Regions from separate parts of the Ensifer meliloti genome, predicted to be linked through region 1. Evidence: predicted binding sites of a transcription regulator. Region 1 holds the regulator's gene; each other region holds the start of a gene.
The links. The regulator LexA, encoded in region 1, represses DNA repair genes until DNA is damaged. The targets are predictions, from matches to a motif close to TGTTCNNNNTGTGTTCNG.

Region 1 (6,299 bases):
GTCCTCCGGGTTCTGCTCTTCGTGGACGTCGTCCGGAGCGTGGGCAACCTCTTCCGTCTTTCAGCATCCGGACGCAGAACTTCACCGGAAAGTACAACCTGTAGTTAATCCGAAGTGGTCAATGGACAGGAACATCGCGTTCGGCAACATTAGAGCACTTTCAGGAAAAGTGTGGACGGTTTTCCGTGCGGAAGTGCGTATTTTCAAAGCGTTAGCCCGCTCGTCACTCCGACGAGGCCGGACGAGGTCGACGCCCCCAGGGCCGTCCGGGTCCCCAAGACGAGCATCACCTGCTTTGCAGCACTGTGGAGAGAAAAATGGCGCATCTGATCGGTGGCATCGCCCCTTGGCTCGGGCTCGACAACCACATCTTCGGCACGAACGATCCGGACATTGTCTTCGGAGACCCATTCACGACCGACAATAGCCTGGGAGTCTTCGAAATCGGCGGCTTCCTGTCTTCGGGGCAGGGTGGCCGCGACAGCCTTGACGGGCACGGAGGCGACGACACGCTCTTCGGCGACGCTTGGGCGATCTCCGATCAGGGGCGTGGTGGCGACGACCAGCTCGACGGCGGCGCCGGCGACGACACGCTGTACGGCGATGCCTTCTCGATCGATGTGAGTGACTCCGCGATCGTCGCCGGAGGGAACGATCGTCTCTCGGGCGGCAAAGGCAACGATACACTCTACGGCGATGGCTACAATTGCCTCAGAGGACGTGGTGGCGACGACTGGCTCGACGGCGGCGCCGGAGACGATATTCTCTCGGGCGACGCTTTCTCCCTCGGCGATTTTTTCGTTGGCGGGAACGATCGGCTCCAGGGCGGAGAGGGCCATGACAAACTCTACGGAGATGGCCTCGACCAGGGCGTCGTGGAATCCGGCATCGGCGGCGACGACCACCTCTATGGTGGTTCTGGCAACGACTTTCTTGTTGGAGATGTTCTTTTCTCACGTGGCGGCAGTGGCGGCAACGACCTGCTCGACGGAGGCAAAGGCGATGATGTCCTGTATGGCGATGCAGAGGTCGGCGTGGACACCGCGGGTGGGGACGACCTCTTGATTGGCGGCGCCGGTAACGATCAGCTCTGGGGCGATGGCCGACTTACCGCAGCCTTCGCGGTCGAGACCGGTGCCGATCAGTTCCTGTTTGCGCGGAACAGTGGGCGGGATAAGATCTTCGACTTCGAATTGGACAAGGACATCATCCAAATCGCCGGCTATGGCTACGACGACTTCGCCGATTTTTTGTCCAACATCGGCGACGATGCTGACGGGAACGCTGTCCTGCAGCTGAATGGCACGGTCGATCAGGTCACTCTGATCGGCATCCACGCTGCCGACCTCAGCGCTGCCAACTTCGTCTTTGCGAATGCGGATTTCGCCCTCGTCTGACGAGAGGAAGTTTGTCGGTAACAAAGCTGATCAGGTGTGGCTTTTGGAGGCCTCGGCCGGAATTGAACCGGCGTACAAGGATTTGCAGTCCTCTGCGTCACCACTCCGCCACGAGGCCTCTACGATTTGCGTTTTCAAATCGTGGCGCGGATTTAGAATGATTGACCGCAATCCGCAAGAGGGTACATTTGGAATAGGGACTTTTTTATTCTGTATAAATGTGTCTTCCGTTCTATGACCGGGCGTGGTCATAGCGTCCCAAGGCGCAATACTCCCACGTCAGCGCTTTGAAATTGCGTACTTTCGTAGGAAGCGGCTGCGCACCTGGTCAGGAAGCTCTAATGATAGCGCCGGATGAGGCCGACGAGCCTGCCTTGGATCTTGACCCGGTCCGGACCGAATATGCGTGTTTCGTAAGCCGGATTGGCGGCCTCCAGCGCAATAGAGGCGCCCTTGCGACGGAATCGCTTCAGGGTCGCTTCCTCGTCGTCGATCAGCGCGACGACGATATCCCCGGGGCTGGCGGTGCTTCCGTTCCGGATGATCACCGTATCGCCATCGAGGATGCCGGCCTCGATCATCGAATCGCCCTTGATCTCGAGAGCGTAGTGCTCGCCGCTGCCGATCATTTCAACCGGTACGGATATATCGTGCATATTGTTCTGGATTGCCGAAATCGGCACACCGGCGGCAATGCGGCCCATGACCGGAACGGCGACCGATGCGGCCTCGGCCGGCGGCGCCGGTTTCGGTGCGGGGGGCGGCGCAGCAGGCTTGCCCAGACTGCCTTCGATCACGCTCGGCGAAAAGCCGCGGCGGACCTGCGAAGCGCCCGCATAGGCCTCCGGCAGCTTGATGACTTCGAGGGCCCGGGCGCGATTAGGTAGCCGGCGAATGAACCCACGCTCTTCGAGTGCGGTGATCAAACGGTGGATGCCCGATTTGGACGCAAGGTCCAAGGCGTCCTTCATCTCGTCGAAGGACGGCGGGACCCCGGATTCCTTCATTCGTTCGTGAATGAACAGAAGCAATTCCTGTTGCTTGCGGGTCAGCATGGCGTCACTCCAGAATCGCGAAACAAATCAAGAACAGAACCTATCTGTTCCATATGTGTTCCGCAAGTGCCTAAAATTCCGTGAATTTCGCTTGCTGTTGAATGCCGATCCGCCCCGCGATCCGGCGTGTCGATGGCGATCGCTCGGAATTCGGGGCAGGGGCCGATACGCTCTCGCATGTTTTGGGCTTACGGCGGGCGGCGCAGTCGGTCGCCTATGCAATGCTAATAGGCAAGGCGCAGTCCGCCCGGCGTAAGAACGTCGAATTCAGGCTCGGGATAAGGCCCGTACCACTGGGTGTAGGTCGTGTTGGTCGAGCCTGTGCTGGCGCACCCCGAAAGGGCGAAGAGGGAAAAAATTGCGGCTGCCACCAAAGATTTAACAGGCATGTTTTGCTCCACTCGCGGGAGTTGCCCAGACCTCGAACGGGTCAGACTAAAACTTTCTCTCAAATCAGCTTTTTTGGCAAGCAGCGAGCCGGCAGGGAGGACTGGTGGATGGTGGAGCCGAAGGGAGTCGAACCCTCGACCTCCGCAGTGCGATTGCGGCGCTCTCCCAACTGAGCTACGACCCCACTGGTCAACGATTGTATAAGAGTTTTCGGCCGACCGCGCCAGTGCATTCCACTTGCCGAATGCATCGCAATACAGAGATGAGGCTGACGACTGCAAGCCGCGTCGGTGCCCGCCGGCTGGCAGATAGGGCGGAGTGCAAGGTCACGAACACACAACGCCACTATCGGCTTTCAGCACTGGCTATTGAGCCACCTCGATCGCGGGCGGCTGCCAAGAGCCATCGAGAATTGCCTCTTTGCCCCAATAGGCGCGGATGTAGAGCGAGAACTTCCCGTCCGGCGCGGGCAGCCAGTTGTTTTCCTTGTCGCCCCCGGGCGACTTCGCGCCGGCGTAGAGGGTAAGCGAACCGTCGGAGTTGCGCTTTAGGTTCTTGTTCTTGGTGCCGAGTGAGTAGCGTTTGAGGTCGTTCGCGTGGAAGAGATGCTTGTCGTTGTACAGGGTCAATGACCAGAACCCGTTGACCGGCGGCTCCTGCCCGGCTGGGAAGGTGATCGCATAGCTGCCGCTGCCGCTGAGTTCTCCGCCCGCGCCGTCGTGGTCGGTGTAGAAATATTGCGTCTCGTTCGGCCGGTTGTCGAACATGTTCGATTTTGCCGTTCCGGTCCGGTTGAAATAGTCGACGCCGAACTGCGCATTGTTGGTAGAACGGTTCCATCCGTTCCCGGCCGGACGTCCGTTGTGCTTCCACTGGAAGAACGGCTGGATGACCTTGTCTTCGGTCTCGACCGCGGTCGCAACCAGCACCTTTTTCAGTTCGGGGTCCTTGGAGGCTGCATCGAGCAGCAGGCGGAATTGGCCATAGAGAGCCTCCTCGCCCGGCAACGGATCGACAGTGTCGAGAACCTCGCCGAACTGATCGAAGAACTTATCCGGGACCACCCATTTGGTTTCCTCGCCAGACGATGGCGGTCCGGGAATGTCCGGGACCTTGGCCCATTCGATCGTCTTCATCTCTCCGTCGAAATCCTTCAGCGGATAAGCGACGACCTGGTTGATGACCTCTTGAATCGCTTTCCTGTCCTCGGGCGTGTCGTCCTGGAAGACCCTGGGAATGGCGTTGGCGAGCGAGGTAGGGCAGCGCAAAACATCTGTGATCCCGTCCGGTTTCAGGCCGCTCCACCTCGGACCGGCGAGCAGGTAGAATCCGGGCTTCGAGCCATATGGTTTGCCTAGATGACCGAACTGGTCGGTGCGTGCGTCGTACAAAGCATAGACCCAGAAACGGTCGCCGAAATCCGGCACCTGAATCACGACCGGCTCTTCATCAAGCGCGAAGAAGCCCAAGCCGTAGACGACATCCTGGTTCGGGCACGTGACGAAAGTTTCCGACGGCTCAATGTAGTCGTTGAGCATCGCGATCTGGCCCCGCGGTGCGGCGGGCAGGACGCCGTTGAGGTGGCCCGGTTCCGGTGCCTGAGTGATCGCCGCCCTGCGGTTGATCATGTTAACCATCGGCCAGCCCCAGACGTAGGCCATCTGCGCAACCGTTCTTGCATAGTCGGGAGACATCACGATGCCCGTGGCGGGTTGCGTAACAGTTGCGGATGCGGCGTGCTGCTGTGCCTGCGCCGCATTGGCCGTGACGGCGACCGAGGCCGCCGTCACGGCGGCGGGAACCGCCGCTCCGGCGCTCACCGCTGCCAGCGATGCCGCACCCATGCCGCCCTTCATCAAGTCGCGCCGGGTGATGTCGAGTTGATCATTGAAACTCGTTTTCATAGCATATTCCTCTGTTGAATCGCTCCGGTTGGGCACTTGGACATGGGCGCGTTTCGTTGGGGACGCGCCCCGACCTCACTCCACCCTGACCACATCATCCGGCTTCCAGGTCTGATCGAAGAACTCGACGCCGGTTCCGTAGAGACGCAGCGCTATCAGGAAATTCCGGCCGCCGACGGTTTGGATCCAGTTCGAGTCCTGCGCGTCGGCAGGTTTTTCCGGTCCGAACCACAGGTCCACCGAGCCGTCCTGGTTCGTCGCGACCTTGTTGAAGCCGTTGATGGACGGCATCAGCTGCGGCGCTTCCACCATCGTGCCGTCGGTGATGTTGTAGGCGGTAACTGCCCAGAACAGGGCAGCCGGCGGATTGGGTGGCAAATGCAGCCTGTAGGTGCTGGAGCCGCTGAGGAACTCGCCCGCGGCATCTCGGTATGCAACCGGGTATTTGGAACCTGCCCCCAGCGTCCGCATGACCATTGCCGGAGCCGATGAATAGGCAACCTGGAAATAGCCAGCCCGCTGGTCGACATCGAGATAACTGTCCTGGAGCCATTCGGATGTGCCGCTGGCCCAGACATTTTCATACTGCCTGTCGGTGTAGTAGCGATTGCGTCCGTCCGGTCGGCCGAGCTGGCGCTGCGCCAAGATCATCTTGGGCGCTGTCTCGACCGCCTTTTTCAAGAGTTCCTGCTGCTTCCCGGTCGGCTCGAAGGGCTGGCCCTTGATGATGCCGATCGATGCCAGCACACCGCGCAGTTCGGAATCGATCGCCGAGACCGGCTCGTGGTCGACGAACTCCTTCAACTTGGTCCAGTAGGCGTTATCGACCGGATACATCATGTTGATGCGCTTGCCGCTGCCGTTAGGAAACTGCATCGGCTTGACGTCTTTCTCGGGCGTCCAAAGCGGATAGACGCGCGTCTGCTCCGCGAGCGCCACGGCGGGCTTGGGGTCCGGACCGTTTTCGCCCTTCGCCATGATCGTCCGGAAGAACAGAAAGACATTGTAGGTCTTCGCTTTGAACGCGAAGTAGCCCTGCGGAACCTCGCCGTCATAATCAGGCGGCAGCAGGAGGTAGAGGCCGCCGCGCGCGCGATCCGGTCCAATCAGTCCAACATCCGTGATCGTACGCTGGAAGAAATCGGTAAACATGCCGATGACATTGGGTGGCGCGGCGACGACGAGCGGGCCGGTTTCCTTCAGGTCGAGATAGCTCATCGAGTAGATTACGTCGGCGTTCGGTGTCGGCACCCACGTGCGCGAGTCCATCCGGTCCTTCCAGATTGGCAGGATGTTGTAGCCTTTACCGAATGTCGCCTCCGAACCGTCGCGCATACCGATCACGTTCAGCGCCGGAAGCATGGTTATGTAGGCATGGATCGCGCGTTGATAGTAGAGTTCGTCGCGCAGCGACTCCGCTTCCTCCTGCGGAAGCCAGTTGCCGTTGCCGATCTGCGTCACAAGCGGTGGTGCGGCCTGATCCTGCGCATTGACAGAGGAGGTGACGACCGTCGCCGAACAAAGCATTGCAGCGACGATCAAGTTCGCACGTT
Region 2 (6,299 bases), 280 kb from region 1:
CTCCAGTTTGCGCCGCTCGTCCAGGAGAGCCTCGACCCGACCTAAGACATCCGCAGGCTGGACCTTCAGTGCGGCGGCGAGTGTCTTCACCCGTTCGTCCTGTTCGCCGAGATAGGCGCGCGCCGCCTCACCGGTCAGCGCTTCCACCCGGCGGACACCCGCTCCGACCGCGCTCTCCGAGACAACGCGGACGAGGCCGATATCGCCCGTGGCGGACACATGCGTGCCGCCGCAGAGCTCGACCGAATAGGGCTTGCCGGCCTTGGAGCCGCGAAGGCCCTGCCCCATGGACACGACCCGCACCTCGTCGCCGTACTTCTCGCCGAAGAGCGCCATGGCGCCCTCGGCGATCGCATCGTCGACGCTCATCAGCCGTGTCACGACCGGCGTATTCTGGACGATGATCTCGTTTGCCATCTCCTCGACGATCTTCAGCTCCTCGGCCGTCATCGGCTTCGGATGCGAGACGTCGAAGCGCAAGCGCTCAGGCGCGACGAGCGAGCCCTTCTGGGCAACATGGGTGCCGAGGACCTCGCGCAGCGCCTCGTGCAGCAGGTGCGTCGCGGAATGGTTGGCGCGCAGGCGCGCACGGCGCGCATGGTCGACCGTCAAGGCGGCCGCCTCGCCGGTCTTCACGCTGCCTTCCTCCACTGTGCAATAGTGGACGAAGAGCCCTTCGCCACGCTTCTGCGTGTCGGTCACCGTAAGCTTGCCGGTCTCGGTGGTGATAACGCCGGTGTCGCCCACCTGCCCGCCGGATTCGCCGTAGAAAGGCGTCTGGTTCAAAACCAGCTGGACGTTCTCGCCCTTGGCAGCGGACTCGACGACGGCACCGTCCTTGACGATTGCCAGGATGACCCCTTCGGCCGACTCGGTGTCGTAGCCGAGGAAGTCGGTCGCGCCGTGCTTATCCCTGAGCTCGAACCAGATGGTCTCGGTCGCGGCTTCGCCGGAACCGGCCCAATTGGCCCGGGCCTCGGCCTTCTGCCGTTGCATGGCGGCCGTAAATGAGTCCGTATCGACCCCAATGCCCTTGGCGCGCAGCGCGTCCTGGGTGAGGTCGAGCGGGAAACCATAGGTGTCGTAGAGCTTGAAGGCCGTCTCGCCGTTGAACTGGTCACCTTCGGAAAGATCGGCCGAAGCCTCCGCCAGAAGGTTGAGGCCGCGCTCCAGGGTCTTGCGGAAGCGCGTTTCCTCCAGCTTCAGCGTTTCCGAGATCAGCGCTTCGGCGCGGACGAGTTCCGGATAGGCCCGGCCCATCTGGCCCACGAGCGCCGGCAGGAGCTTCCACATCAGCGGATCGCGCGCGCCGAGCAGCTGTGCGTGTCGCATGGCGCGGCGCATGATTCGGCGCAGAACGTAACCGCGGCCCTCGTTCGACGGCAGAACCCCGTCGGCGATCAGGAAGGCCGAGGAACGCAGATGGTCGGCGATCACGCGATGGCTCGCGCGCCGGTCCCCTTCGGCCTTGACGCCGGTCGCCTCTTCGGAAGCAGCGATCAAGGCGCGGAAAAGGTCGATGTCATAATTGTCGTGCTGGCCCTGGAGCACGGCGGCGACGCGCTCCAGCCCCATGCCCGTGTCGATCGAGGGCCGCGGCAGGTCGACGCGCTCTTCCTTGGTGATCTGCTCGTACTGCATGAAGACGAGGTTCCAGATCTCGATGAAGCGATCGCCGTCTTCCTCGGCCGAGCCGGGAGGTCCGCCCCAGATATGGTCGCCGTGATCGTAGAATATTTCCGAGCACGGACCGCATGGACCGGTATCTCCCATGGCCCAGAAGTTGTCGCTCGTCGCAATGCGGATGATGCGGTCGTCGCTCAGGCCGGCGATCTTCTTCCAGAGGCCGAAGGCTTCGTCGTCGGTATGGTACACCGTGACGAGCAGACGCTTGGCATCGAGCCCGTATTCCTTCGTGATCAGGTTCCAGGCAAGCTCGATCGCGCGCTCCTTGAAATAGTCGCCGAAGGAGAAATTGCCGAGCATCTCGAAGAAGGTGTGGTGCCGGGCGGTGTAGCCGACATTGTCGAGGTCGTTATGCTTGCCGCCGGCGCGCACGCATTTCTGCGCCGTCGCCGCGGTCGAATAGGGTCGCTGCTCGAGGCCGGTGAACACATTCTTGAACTGCACCATGCCCGCATTGGTGAACATCAATGTCGGGTCGTTGCGCGGCACGAGCGGGCTGGACGACACGATCTCGTGACCGTTCTTGCGGAAATAGTCGAGGAACATCGACCGGATTTCATTCACGCCGCTCATCTTGCGTCCTATCTGTGTACACTCCGGCGGCAGCCTGATCTCTCCAGGCTCCCAGCCGCACTCTTCACCCCCGCGCATAAAGCGCGTCGCGTTCAATCAAGTCACGCTTTCCGCCGGCCGAGCCGTCGGAACCACAGGCTTTTATCGTCCGCATATCATGCTGTCCAGCGGGCAGCAAAAAACCGGCCGCAGGTGACGACGGCCGGTTTTGCATGCTTCAACGAGACGGTTGTTCCCGATTACATATCGGCGGCTTCGTCGCCGTCGCTTTCCGGCCCGCCATTCTCCAGGAACCGGTCGGCGATGAGACCGGCATTCTGCCGCAGAGCCGTTTCGATTTCGCGCAACAGTTCGGGATTCTCCCGCAGGAAGAGCTTGGCGTTTTCCCGTCCCTGGCCAAGCCGCTGGCTGTTATAGGAGAACCAGGCGCCCGATTTCTCGACGATGCCCGCCTTGACGCCGAGATCGATCAATTCGCCCGTCTTCGAAACGCCTTCGCCATACATGATGTCGAACTCGACCTGCTTGAAGGGCGGTGCCATCTTGTTCTTGACGACCTTGACGCGGGTCTGGTTGCCGACGACTTCCTCGCGCTCCTTGACCGAACCGATGCGGCGAATGTCGAGGCGCACCGAAGCGTAGAACTTGAGCGCATTGCCGCCCGTCGTCGTTTCCGGCGAGCCGAACATCACGCCGATCTTCATGCGGATCTGGTTGATGAAGATCACCATGCAGTTCGACTTGGAGATCGATGCCGTAAGCTTGCGCAGCGCCTGGCTCATGAGGCGCGCCTGCATGCCCGGCAGACTGTCGCCCATCTCGCCCTCGATTTCGGCGCGCGGCACGAGTGCGGCCACCGAATCGATGACGAGAATGTCGATCGCACCCGAGCGGACCAGCGTATCGGTGATTTCCAGCGCCTGCTCGCCCGTATCAGGCTGCGAAATCAGGAGATTTTCGAGGTCGACCCCGAGCTTTCGCGCATAGACCGGATCGAGTGCATGCTCGGCATCGACGAAGCCGCAGATGCCGCCCTTCTTCTGTGCCTCGGCAATGGTCTGCAGCGCCAGCGTGGTCTTGCCCGAGCTTTCCGGACCATAGATCTCGACGATGCGGCCCTTCGGCAGGCCGCCGATGCCGAGCGCGATATCGAGGCCGAGCGAACCGGTGGAGACGGTTTCGATCTCAACTACGCTGTCCTTCGCTCCGAGCTTCATGATCGATCCCTTGCCGAACGAACGTTCGATCTGGGAAAGAGCCGCTTCAAGTGCCTTGCTTTTGTCCACCGATTTGTCCTCTACGAGCCGCAAAGAATTTTGTGCCATTGGTCCACCTTTAGGTTATTGGAGCTATCGAGGCAATGAAGCCGCCGCAAGCCTTTTTGTACATGTTTTGTTCCAGCTTGGCAATGGCACGTCAAGTATTTGAAAACGCTTGCCATATTTCATCACGTTCGATTCTTGTTCACGCCTTTCATCCACTGTATCCACAGGCAGCGCGTCAACGCATGCCGGCTTTCACGCGCCGCCCCGATTCGCTCGTGATTCACGATGGATCAAATCCGGACAAAGCCCTAAAAGGTAGTCCGAAACGATAGATCGGAATGCCGGCGGAAGAGAGACTTCGCCACCTTTTCTCCGCCCTTCATCGAGGACCAGATGCAAGCACAGGTGAAGTCGCAGAACATTGCCGTTTTCGGCGGCGCTCATATCGACAGGCGCGGCCGGATCAGCGGCGCGACGGCACCGGGCGCGAGCAATCCGGGCGCTTGGTTCGAGGAAGCCGGGGGCGGCGGCTTCAATGCCGCGAGAAATCTCGCGCGCCTCGGCCATCGCGTGACGATGATCAGCCCGCGGGGCGGCGATCCCGCCGGCGGCACGGTAGCGGCCGCCGCGGAAGCTGCCGGTGTGATCGATCGCCCCTTCACCTTTCTCGATCGCAAGACGCCGAGCTATACGGCAATCCTCGAAAACGACGGCAACCTCGTCATCGCGCTCGCGGACATGGACCTCTATGCTCTGTTTACGCCGCGCCGGCTGCAGCAGCGGGCGACGCGCGAGATCTTGGCTGCGAGCGAACTCGTGCTGATGGACGCCAATCTGCCGCAGGAGACCTTGGCGGCCCTCGTCGGCACCGCTGCGAAGTTCTGCCCGCTACGTGCCGGTATCGCCGTTTCGCCTGCAAAGGTGGTCCGCTACCGCGACTGCCTCGACGGGCTCGATTTCCTGTTCATGAACGAGGCGGAAGCGCGCGCGCTTACCGGAACCGAGGCCGCGACCGCCGAGGAATGGCCGTTGCTGCTGCGCTCCGCCGGTCTTTCCGGCGGTGTCGTGACGCGCGGAGGCCGGGCCGCGGTCGCCTTTGATCTTGAGGGTGCCTGCCTCGCTACGCCGCCGGCTCTTTCAGCACTTGCCGACGTCACCGGCGCCGGCGACGCGCTCGCCTCGGGCTTTCTCGCCGCCCGGCTTGCAGGTGCGGACCTTTCCGCCTGCCTTCGCTTCGGCATGGCGGCCGCCGTCATAACGCTGCATTCGCCATTCGCGGCTTCCGACGAGATGTCGCAGGACATGCTGGAGCAGGTTCTGCAGCTTGTGCCGGAAACGGAAATGCTGTCATGAGATTTGGCGGCTGAATCGGGAGCCGCGCGGCACGGAATGCGAGCGGTACTTCCGCATCCTCTGCTCCAGGCACCGGAATCGATCAGGCATCCCCGAGCAATTTTGCCGTCGAGGATGTCATCAATCAAGGAAACGATCATGACCAAACCCTCCTCCCCGTCCCTGCCGATGGAATATTCAGATGAAGTCGCAGCCGCCAAGCAACGAGGTGCGCCGATCGTCGCGCTGGAATCCACGATCATCACGCATGGCATGCCCTATCCCGGCAACCTCGACATGGCCCGCAGCGTCGAGGCGATCATCCGTGAACAGGGCGCCGTGCCCGCAACCATCGCCGTGATCCACGGGGTCCTGCATATCGGTCTGGACGATGCCAAACTGGAGGCTTTGTCGAAGACGCAGGGCGCCATGAAACTGTCGCGCGCCGATCTGGCCTTTGCGATCGCCGAACGCCGCACCGGCGCCACGACCGTTGCCGCAACGATGATCGCCGCCGCCCGCGCCGGCATCCGGGTTTTCGCGACCGGCGGCATCGGCGGCGTTCACCGCGGGGCGGAACAGAGCTTCGACATATCGGCGGATCTCGACGAACTCGCACGTACCGGCGTCATCGTCGTCTGCGCCGGCGCCAAGGCCATTCTGGACATTCCCAAGACGCTCGAAGTGCTCGAAACACGCGGTGTTCCTGTCGTGACCTATGACAGCGAGAACTTCCCCGCCTTCTGGTCGCGTGAATCCGGCCTCAAGAGCCCGCTGATGCTGAACAGCCCGGCGGCGATCGCCAGTTTCCAGCGGACGCGCGAGCTGCTCGGAATCGACGGCGGAATGCTTGTCGCCAATCCGGTGCCGGAAGAAAGCGAAATCCCGCGCGAGGAGATGGAGATCTACATCACCCGCGCGCTGGACAATGCGGCGAGCGAGGGGATTTCCGGCAAGGCGGTCACCCCGTATCTGCTCGACAACCTCTTCCGTTTGACGGACGGGCGCAGCCTCGAAACCAATATCGCGCTGGTCGAGAACAATGCACGCCTTGCCGCCGGGATCGCCGTCGCTCTCGCTGCTAACGACTGACGCAACGGTAAGGCAAATTGGGCCTTTCGGCCCACCCCTCATCCGCCTGCCGGCACCTTCTCCCCGCAGTCGGGGCGAAGGGGATCCGCTGCGCCGCCGCTTGTCCCCTTCTCCCCATCGAAAATCTACGGCATGCACATATCTCTTGCGCGCCGGTGCGGCGGATACTGCTCATGGAAGGGATCCCTCGGGAACCCAACCGCCTCAACCCCGCTCGGTCGGGATTGCCCCTCAACCGGCTGCCGCCACCTTCTCCCCGCAGGCGGGGAGAAGGGATATGCCGCGCCCGCTTCGCTCCCTCGGCGGGCGGTGAATGCGGGGTTCGGTTGGCGCCGCTTGTCCCTTCTCCCC
Region 3 (6,299 bases), 340 kb from region 1:
CCAGGTCTTGGGCTTCTATCTCTCCGCCCATCCGCTCGACACCTACAATAATCTGCTCGCGAAGATGCGCGTGCAGACATTTGCGGATTTCTCGGCAGCCGTGAAAAAGGGAGCGGCGGCGGGCCGCCTCGCCGGTACGGTGACGTCGAAGCAGGAACGCAAGACGCGCACCGGCAACAAGATGGGGATCGTCGCCTTCTCGGACGCTTCGGGCCAGTTCGAGGCCGTGCTCTTCTCCGAAATGCTGAACCAGTATCGCGATCTTCTGGAGCCCGGCAAATCGCTGGTGATGACGGTCGACGCCGAAGAGCGGCCGGAAGGGATCGGCCTTCGTATCCGAACCCTGCGTTCGCTCGAGGAGGAATCGCTGCAGATGCAGAAGGCCTTGCGCGTCTATGTGCGCGACTGCGGACCGCTGCGCTCCATCGCTTCGCATCTGAACGCCAAGGGGGACGGCCTGGTTTCCTTTATCGTCATCAAGGACAACGGACAGCGGGAGATCGAAGTCGAGCTCAACGAGAAATACCGGATCTCACCCGAGATCGCCGCCGCCCTTCGCTCCGCGCCCGGGGTGGTGGACGTCGAGCTGGTTTAAGGTCTGTTCTCTGTGCTTGTCACAGAGATGCAGCAGCGTCGCGTCTGCGGCGCGGGGAAGAGTTCTTCCAGCCCAATGACTTGGGCTGGCTGGATTCCTGTGACGAGCACAGGAATGAGGAGATCAAATAAGCCGCGGCGGGTATCCCGAATCTCAACAGCCCTTAAATCACTCCGTCGAAAAGCGGGCGCTTGCCGCTTGTCCCTTCGCCCCGCTTGCGGGGAGAAGGTCCCGGCAGGGGGATGAGGGGCAAACCAGGGTGCGGAAATCACCCCATTCCTCACCCGCGCCGCTCCCTCGTCACGGTGATGAAATCCGTTCCCTTGCCGGTCTCCAGCCCCGATTCGGTATCGGTGATCGAGAGGGACGAGCCGTTTGCAAGGAGGCCGGCGAGGCGCTCGCGAACGTCTTTGGGTACGGTGATGCGGCTCAGCGTTCGCTCCAGCGTGCCGGGCTCGCCTTCCGCTGTGATGCCAAGTCGCTTCTTGGTCGTTTTCGGCAGCTTGTTCTCGAGCGACATGCCGAACCACTTGCCCTGTCCGGTGTTCGTGTCGAGATCCTGGAACTGCAGTAAATGTGTTCCGAGCGCCGTTTCCGGTTCTGCGATGGCGACCTCGGCCTCGAAAAGCGGCTGGAATTGCCGGCGCACCCGCAATACGCCATTCAGCGGTGCGCTGCGGCCCGCCTGGCGAAAGACGGCTTCGATCAGCTCCGGCGTTACCTTGCCTTCGACGGGCAGAGCTTCGGCCCTCTGGAACGCTTCGATTGCGGCGGCCGTCGCCGGACCGCTGAAGCCATCCGGCAGGCCTGCATCGTAGCCGAGCGTATTGAGGAGCGTCTGGAGGTCGCGCACGCTCTCTTGTGTACCGCGCCGGGTAATCAGAATGCGTATCGGGACCTTCTCCTCGTCGGATGCGACGGGCGAGGGGCGTTTGTCGGTCATGGCGACTTCAACTGCGCTCTGGTTGAACTCCCCGATCGCCGGCCGCAGGGGGACGTCCGACAGGGCAGGTCCCTGCGGTCGCGACTCGCTTGGCTGGAAAAGCATTTCGCTCGCGACCTCGACAGGGGCGATCTGCCGATCCGATATGACCACATGCATGCCGTAGCCCGTCATCTTGAACAGGCTCGCCGCGAATTTGCTCGGCAGCCGCACGCAACCGTGCGAAGCCGGATAATCCGGTACATGGTTTGAGCCGTGCAGCGCAATGCCGGACCAGGTAAGCCGCTGCATGAACGGCATCGGCGCATTCGAATAGATGTTCGACTCGTGACGTCGGCGCTTCTCCAGGATCGAGAAAATGCCCGTCGGCGTTGCGTGCCCGGCCTTTCCTGTGGACACTTTCGACGTGGCGACCACCGTGTCGCCGTCATAGACGACGAGGGACTGCTGCTCCCTCGATACGACGACCTGCAACGGCGTCTTGGCGCCGGCCGCAAGCCCGGACGTCGACGCCATGACGAAAACCGCGAATCCCATCCGGAGAGCGAAACGCAACACCTACCCTCGTTCAGACAGTGGCGGCACCGCAAGGCGGAGCCGTGGAAGCAGGCTACCGTTCAATCTTTAAGGAATTGCCCCATACGATGCGGGAGCCGTCCGGTCGTACAACCGTGACGGCTATTGTCCGCGCCGCCCCTTGCCGAATGTGTAGCCGGTCTCGACGCTTGTCTTTCCGAACTTGTCGCGCAGCCTGTTGATCGCGTCCTCGGCGGCGGCACGCCGGGAGGCCTGCGGATCGACAAGATCCGGCGGATCGGCGAGATCGGGATCGACCAGATCACTGACGCCGATGCCGATCAGCCGGTATTTCGTCCCGTCTACCTCCTTCTCGAGCAGCTGCAGGCCGGTGCGGAAGATGCGGTCGGCCAGGCGGGTCGGGCTTTCCAACCGGCGGTTGCGCGTTCGGGTCTTGAAGTCCGCGGTCTTGAGCTTCAGCACCACCGTCTGCCCTGCCAGCGCGGATTTTCGCAAGCGGAATGCCACTTGTTCGCTGAGGCCCCTCAGATGCGCTACGAGGTCCTCCTGGCGCGCCAGGTCGTCGTTGAAGGTCGTCTCGGAGGAGACGCTCTTCGCTTCTCCGTCGATCTCCACGGACCTTTCGTCCAGGCCGCGCGAAAGCCGGTAGAGCCGCCGGCCCATCGTGCCGTAGCGGCGCATGAGGTCCGCCTCTTCCATCGTCTGGAGCTGCCCGATCGCGCGGATTCCGTCCCTTTCGAGCGTGGCGGCGAAGGCCTTGCCGACGCCCCAGATGAGGGTAACGGGCTTGGCTTTCAGGAAGTCGACGGCTTCGGCCTGGCCGATGACCGAAAAGCCGCGGGGCTTCTGAAGGTCCGAGGCGACCTTGGCCAGGAATTTGCAGTAGGAAAGCCCGACGGAAACGGTGATGCCGATTTCCTGCTCTACACGCTTGGCGAAGCGGGCAAGCGTTCGGGCGGGCGGATCGTGGTGAAGCCGCTCGGTGCCGCTCAGATCGAGAAAGGCCTCATCTATCGACAGCGGCTGCACGAGAGGCGTCAGCTCCTGCATCATCGCTCTGACCTCGCGCCCGACGCGCACATATTTCTCCATGTCGGGCTTGATCACCACGGCCTGCGGGCAGGCTTCGAGGGCTTTGAACATAGGCATGGCGGAGCGCACGCCATGGATGCGGGCAATGTAACAGGCCGTGGAGACGACGCCACGCTTACCGCCGCCGATGATCACGGGCTTGTCGGCGAGCTCCGGATTGTCGCGCTTCTCGACCGAGGCATAGAAGGCATCGCAGTCGATATGCGCGAGGGTCAACCGGTAGAGTTCGGAGTGCCGGAGGAGCCGCGGACTGCCGCAGGCGAGGCACCGCCGTGAATGGGCGGCTTGCTCCTTGAGGCAATCACGGCAGAAGCCGGAGGGTGGGGCGGCGCTGTCGATCATATCCGGAACAAATGTTGAACGCGGCGACTTTACGCTCTACGCTGCTGAGTCTCAAGGCGGCGGCTGGAGGCTGTTTTGGATATCGCTGTTAAATTTGAGATGGTGCGGGCCGATCGCCGGCCGGACTTCGGGGCACTGTTTGGTCGTCAGGGCGCATTCGGCGTCGGGCGGTGTACCGCGCCGCGCACATCGCGTATCGGCACCATTCAGTCCTCGAAGTCACGTGGGCCGGAGAGGACATGGTGCGCCCGGACGACCTCTTCCGGCGAGGTTTGCGTTTCGTTGCAGAAGGCCATCAGCGTCGGTTCGTGCTCCATCAGGAACGCAACGAGTCCGCCCATGAAGCCCGGCTCGCCGATGGCGCTGCGCAGGGAGGCGGGATCGGTGCCGGTAAGCGCCAGAAAGCGCGACATCAGCTCAGGCTCGTTCGCGAGCCAGGTGAGGATGGCGATCGCCGTATCGTCAGCGTTCTTCATGATATGCGCTCTCTTCTCGTTTGGCGGCCGCAATTACCTATTTTTCAACCAAATCGCGCTAGCCTGGCGATCGACGAAATGGGTCGAGTCGCCGTTGTTGCAACTTAAATCTCTCCCGGAGACTTGCAAGGCGGCGGCAGACAGCAAGGGATCGACATGCCCAAACAGGTAATGATTGTTGAGGATAACGAGCTGAATATGAAGCTCTTCCGCGACCTGATTGAGGCTTCGGGCTACGCGACGATCCAGACGCGCAACGGCATGGAAGCCCTGGAACTCGCGCGCAAGCATCGTCCCGACCTGATTCTGATGGACATCCAATTGCCGGAGGTCTCCGGCCTCGAGGTCACGAAATGGCTCAAGGAAGATGATGAGCTTCACGTGATTCCGGTCATTGCCGTAACCGCTTTTGCCATGAAGGGCGACGAGGAACGCATCCGCCAAGGGGGATGCGAGGCCTATGTCTCCAAGCCGATTTCCGTTCCAAAATTCATTGAGACGATCAAAACATACCTGGGCGATGCCTGACTGCCGGAAAGATCGATATGACTGCGCGCATCCTCGTCGTTGATGACGTACCAGCCAATGTGAAGCTCCTGGAAGCGCGGCTCGTGGCCGAATATTTCGACGTGCTTACGGCCGGGGACGGGCACGCCGCATTGGCGACATGCGAAAAGACGCCGGTGGATCTCGTCCTGCTCGATATCATGATGCCGGGGATGGACGGTTTCGAGGTCTGCGAAAGACTGAAGGCGAACAGCCGGACCGCGCATATTCCGGTCGTGATGATAACGGCGCTCGATCAGCCGTCCGATCGTGTGCGCGGGCTGAAGGCCGGCGCCGACGACTTCCTGACCAAGCCCGTGAACGATCTGCAGCTCATGTCGCGCGTGAAAAGCCTCGTACGCCTGAAGAACGTCAGCGACGAGCTGCGTCTCAGAGCCCAGACGGCGCAAACGATCGGGCTGCAGGAACTGGCCCGTGTCGATCGGCCGGACGAGCCCGGCAGCGTGCTACTGGTCGATGGCCGCGCTTCTTCACAGGAACGGCTCACCCGTGCCCTGAAGCCGATCGCCGATGTCGCCGTCATATCGGACCCGCAGGCCGCTCTGTTCGAGGCCGCCGAAAGCAGTTTCGACCTGATCATCGTCAACGCGAATTTCGACGACTACGATCCCTTGCGTCTGTGTTCGCAATTGCGCTCGCTCGAGCGGACCCGCTTCATTCCGATCCTGCTGGTAACCGAGCAGGGAAACGATGAGAGAATCGTCCGCGCACTCGAACTGGGCGTGACGGACTACATCATGCGACCCGTCGATCCGAACGAACTTGTCGCCCGCTCCCTCACGCAGATCCGGCGCAAGCATTGCAACGATCGCCTGCGCGCAAGTGTCCAGCAGACGATCGAATTGGCCGTGACCGATGATCTCACCGGCCTCCACAACAGGCGTTATCTGGAAAACCACCTGAAGCTGCTGATCGATCGCGCGACCACAAGGGGGCGTCCGCTGTCGATCTGCATCACGGATATCGATCGCTTCAAGCGTGTGAACGACACTCACGGCCATGATGCCGGTGACGATGTACTGCGCGAATTTGCCAACCGTGTTCGCGCCACGGTGCGCGGCGCGGATCTTGCCTGCCGTTTCGGCGGGGAGGAGTTCGTGGTCGTCATGCCGGATACGACGCCCGAAATGGCTGCAATCGTTGCGGAGAGGCTTCGACTGGCGGTCGAGAGCCGTGGCTTCGACATTCCGCAGGCCGCGACGGTCCTGAACGTAACGGCGTCGCTCGGCATTGCAACCCTGAGGCCGCATGGCGATACGGCCGAGGCTTTGCTGAAGCGGGCCGACATGGCGCTCTATCAGGCGAAGAACGGCGGACGGAACCGCGTCGTCGCTGCCGCTGCCTGATCCGCCGCACATGCTGAGCTTTTCAGGGCCTCGCGCGCGGGTTCCTTCAGGTTCCGTTTTTCTTCGCGTGGCCCGTGCCGGGGTAAGCACATCTGCAGGCGACACTGTCCGATTCTGAAACAGAATTAACCAAACGCCGAGCAACCCCTCTTCGGCGATTAAGAATGCATTGATTTTTTTTTAGTTTCAGGCAATGCTGATAAGCGAGGAAGGAAACTTCCACAGCATTCGGTTACCCCATGATGCTCAGGTCCGCCGCATCTCCTGGGTCGTGGGGTCGGTCGGCTGGCCTCGGACTTGCGGATTCCTCGTGCTGCAACCGGACCAGTCGACCCCCATTCGAAACGCCGCTTCGAAAGAGGCGGCGTTTTCGTCTCTTCCGTTCGTTTCAGGTTCAAGCG

Region 2: the regulator LexA is predicted to act here: its motif matches at 3,710-3,727, upstream of recA (recombinase RecA).
Region 3: the regulator LexA is predicted to act here: its motif matches at 3,513-3,530, upstream of PZL22_RS07225 (DNA polymerase IV).

Annotation. Positions count from the first base shown of each region.
Region 1 is NZ_CP120365.1:374,520-380,818, reverse strand. It holds gene PZL22_RS08885 (calcium-binding protein) at 318-1,397, shown strand; tRNA gene PZL22_RS08880 (tRNA-Cys) at 1,442-1,515, opposite strand; gene lexA (transcriptional repressor LexA) at 1,736-2,452, opposite strand; gene PZL22_RS08870 (hypothetical protein) at 2,677-2,841, opposite strand; tRNA gene PZL22_RS08865 (tRNA-Ala) at 2,951-3,026, opposite strand; gene PZL22_RS08860 (DUF1254 domain-containing protein) at 3,208-4,746, opposite strand; gene PZL22_RS08855 (DUF1254 domain-containing protein) at 4,822-6,299, opposite strand, start outside.
Region 2 is NZ_CP120365.1:653,530-659,828, forward strand. It holds gene alaS (alanine--tRNA ligase) at 1-2,259, opposite strand, end outside; gene recA (recombinase RecA) at 2,499-3,584, opposite strand; gene PZL22_RS10245 (carbohydrate kinase family protein) at 3,918-4,877, shown strand; gene PZL22_RS10250 (pseudouridine-5'-phosphate glycosidase) at 5,016-5,948, shown strand.
Region 3 is NZ_CP120365.1:37,117-43,415, forward strand. It holds gene dnaE (DNA polymerase III subunit alpha) at 1-595, shown strand, start outside; gene PZL22_RS07220 (L,D-transpeptidase family protein) at 876-2,093, opposite strand; gene PZL22_RS07225 (DNA polymerase IV) at 2,217-3,509, opposite strand; gene PZL22_RS07230 (DUF3572 domain-containing protein) at 3,716-3,985, opposite strand; gene PZL22_RS07235 (response regulator) at 4,142-4,513, shown strand; gene PZL22_RS07240 (PleD family two-component system response regulator) at 4,531-5,898, shown strand.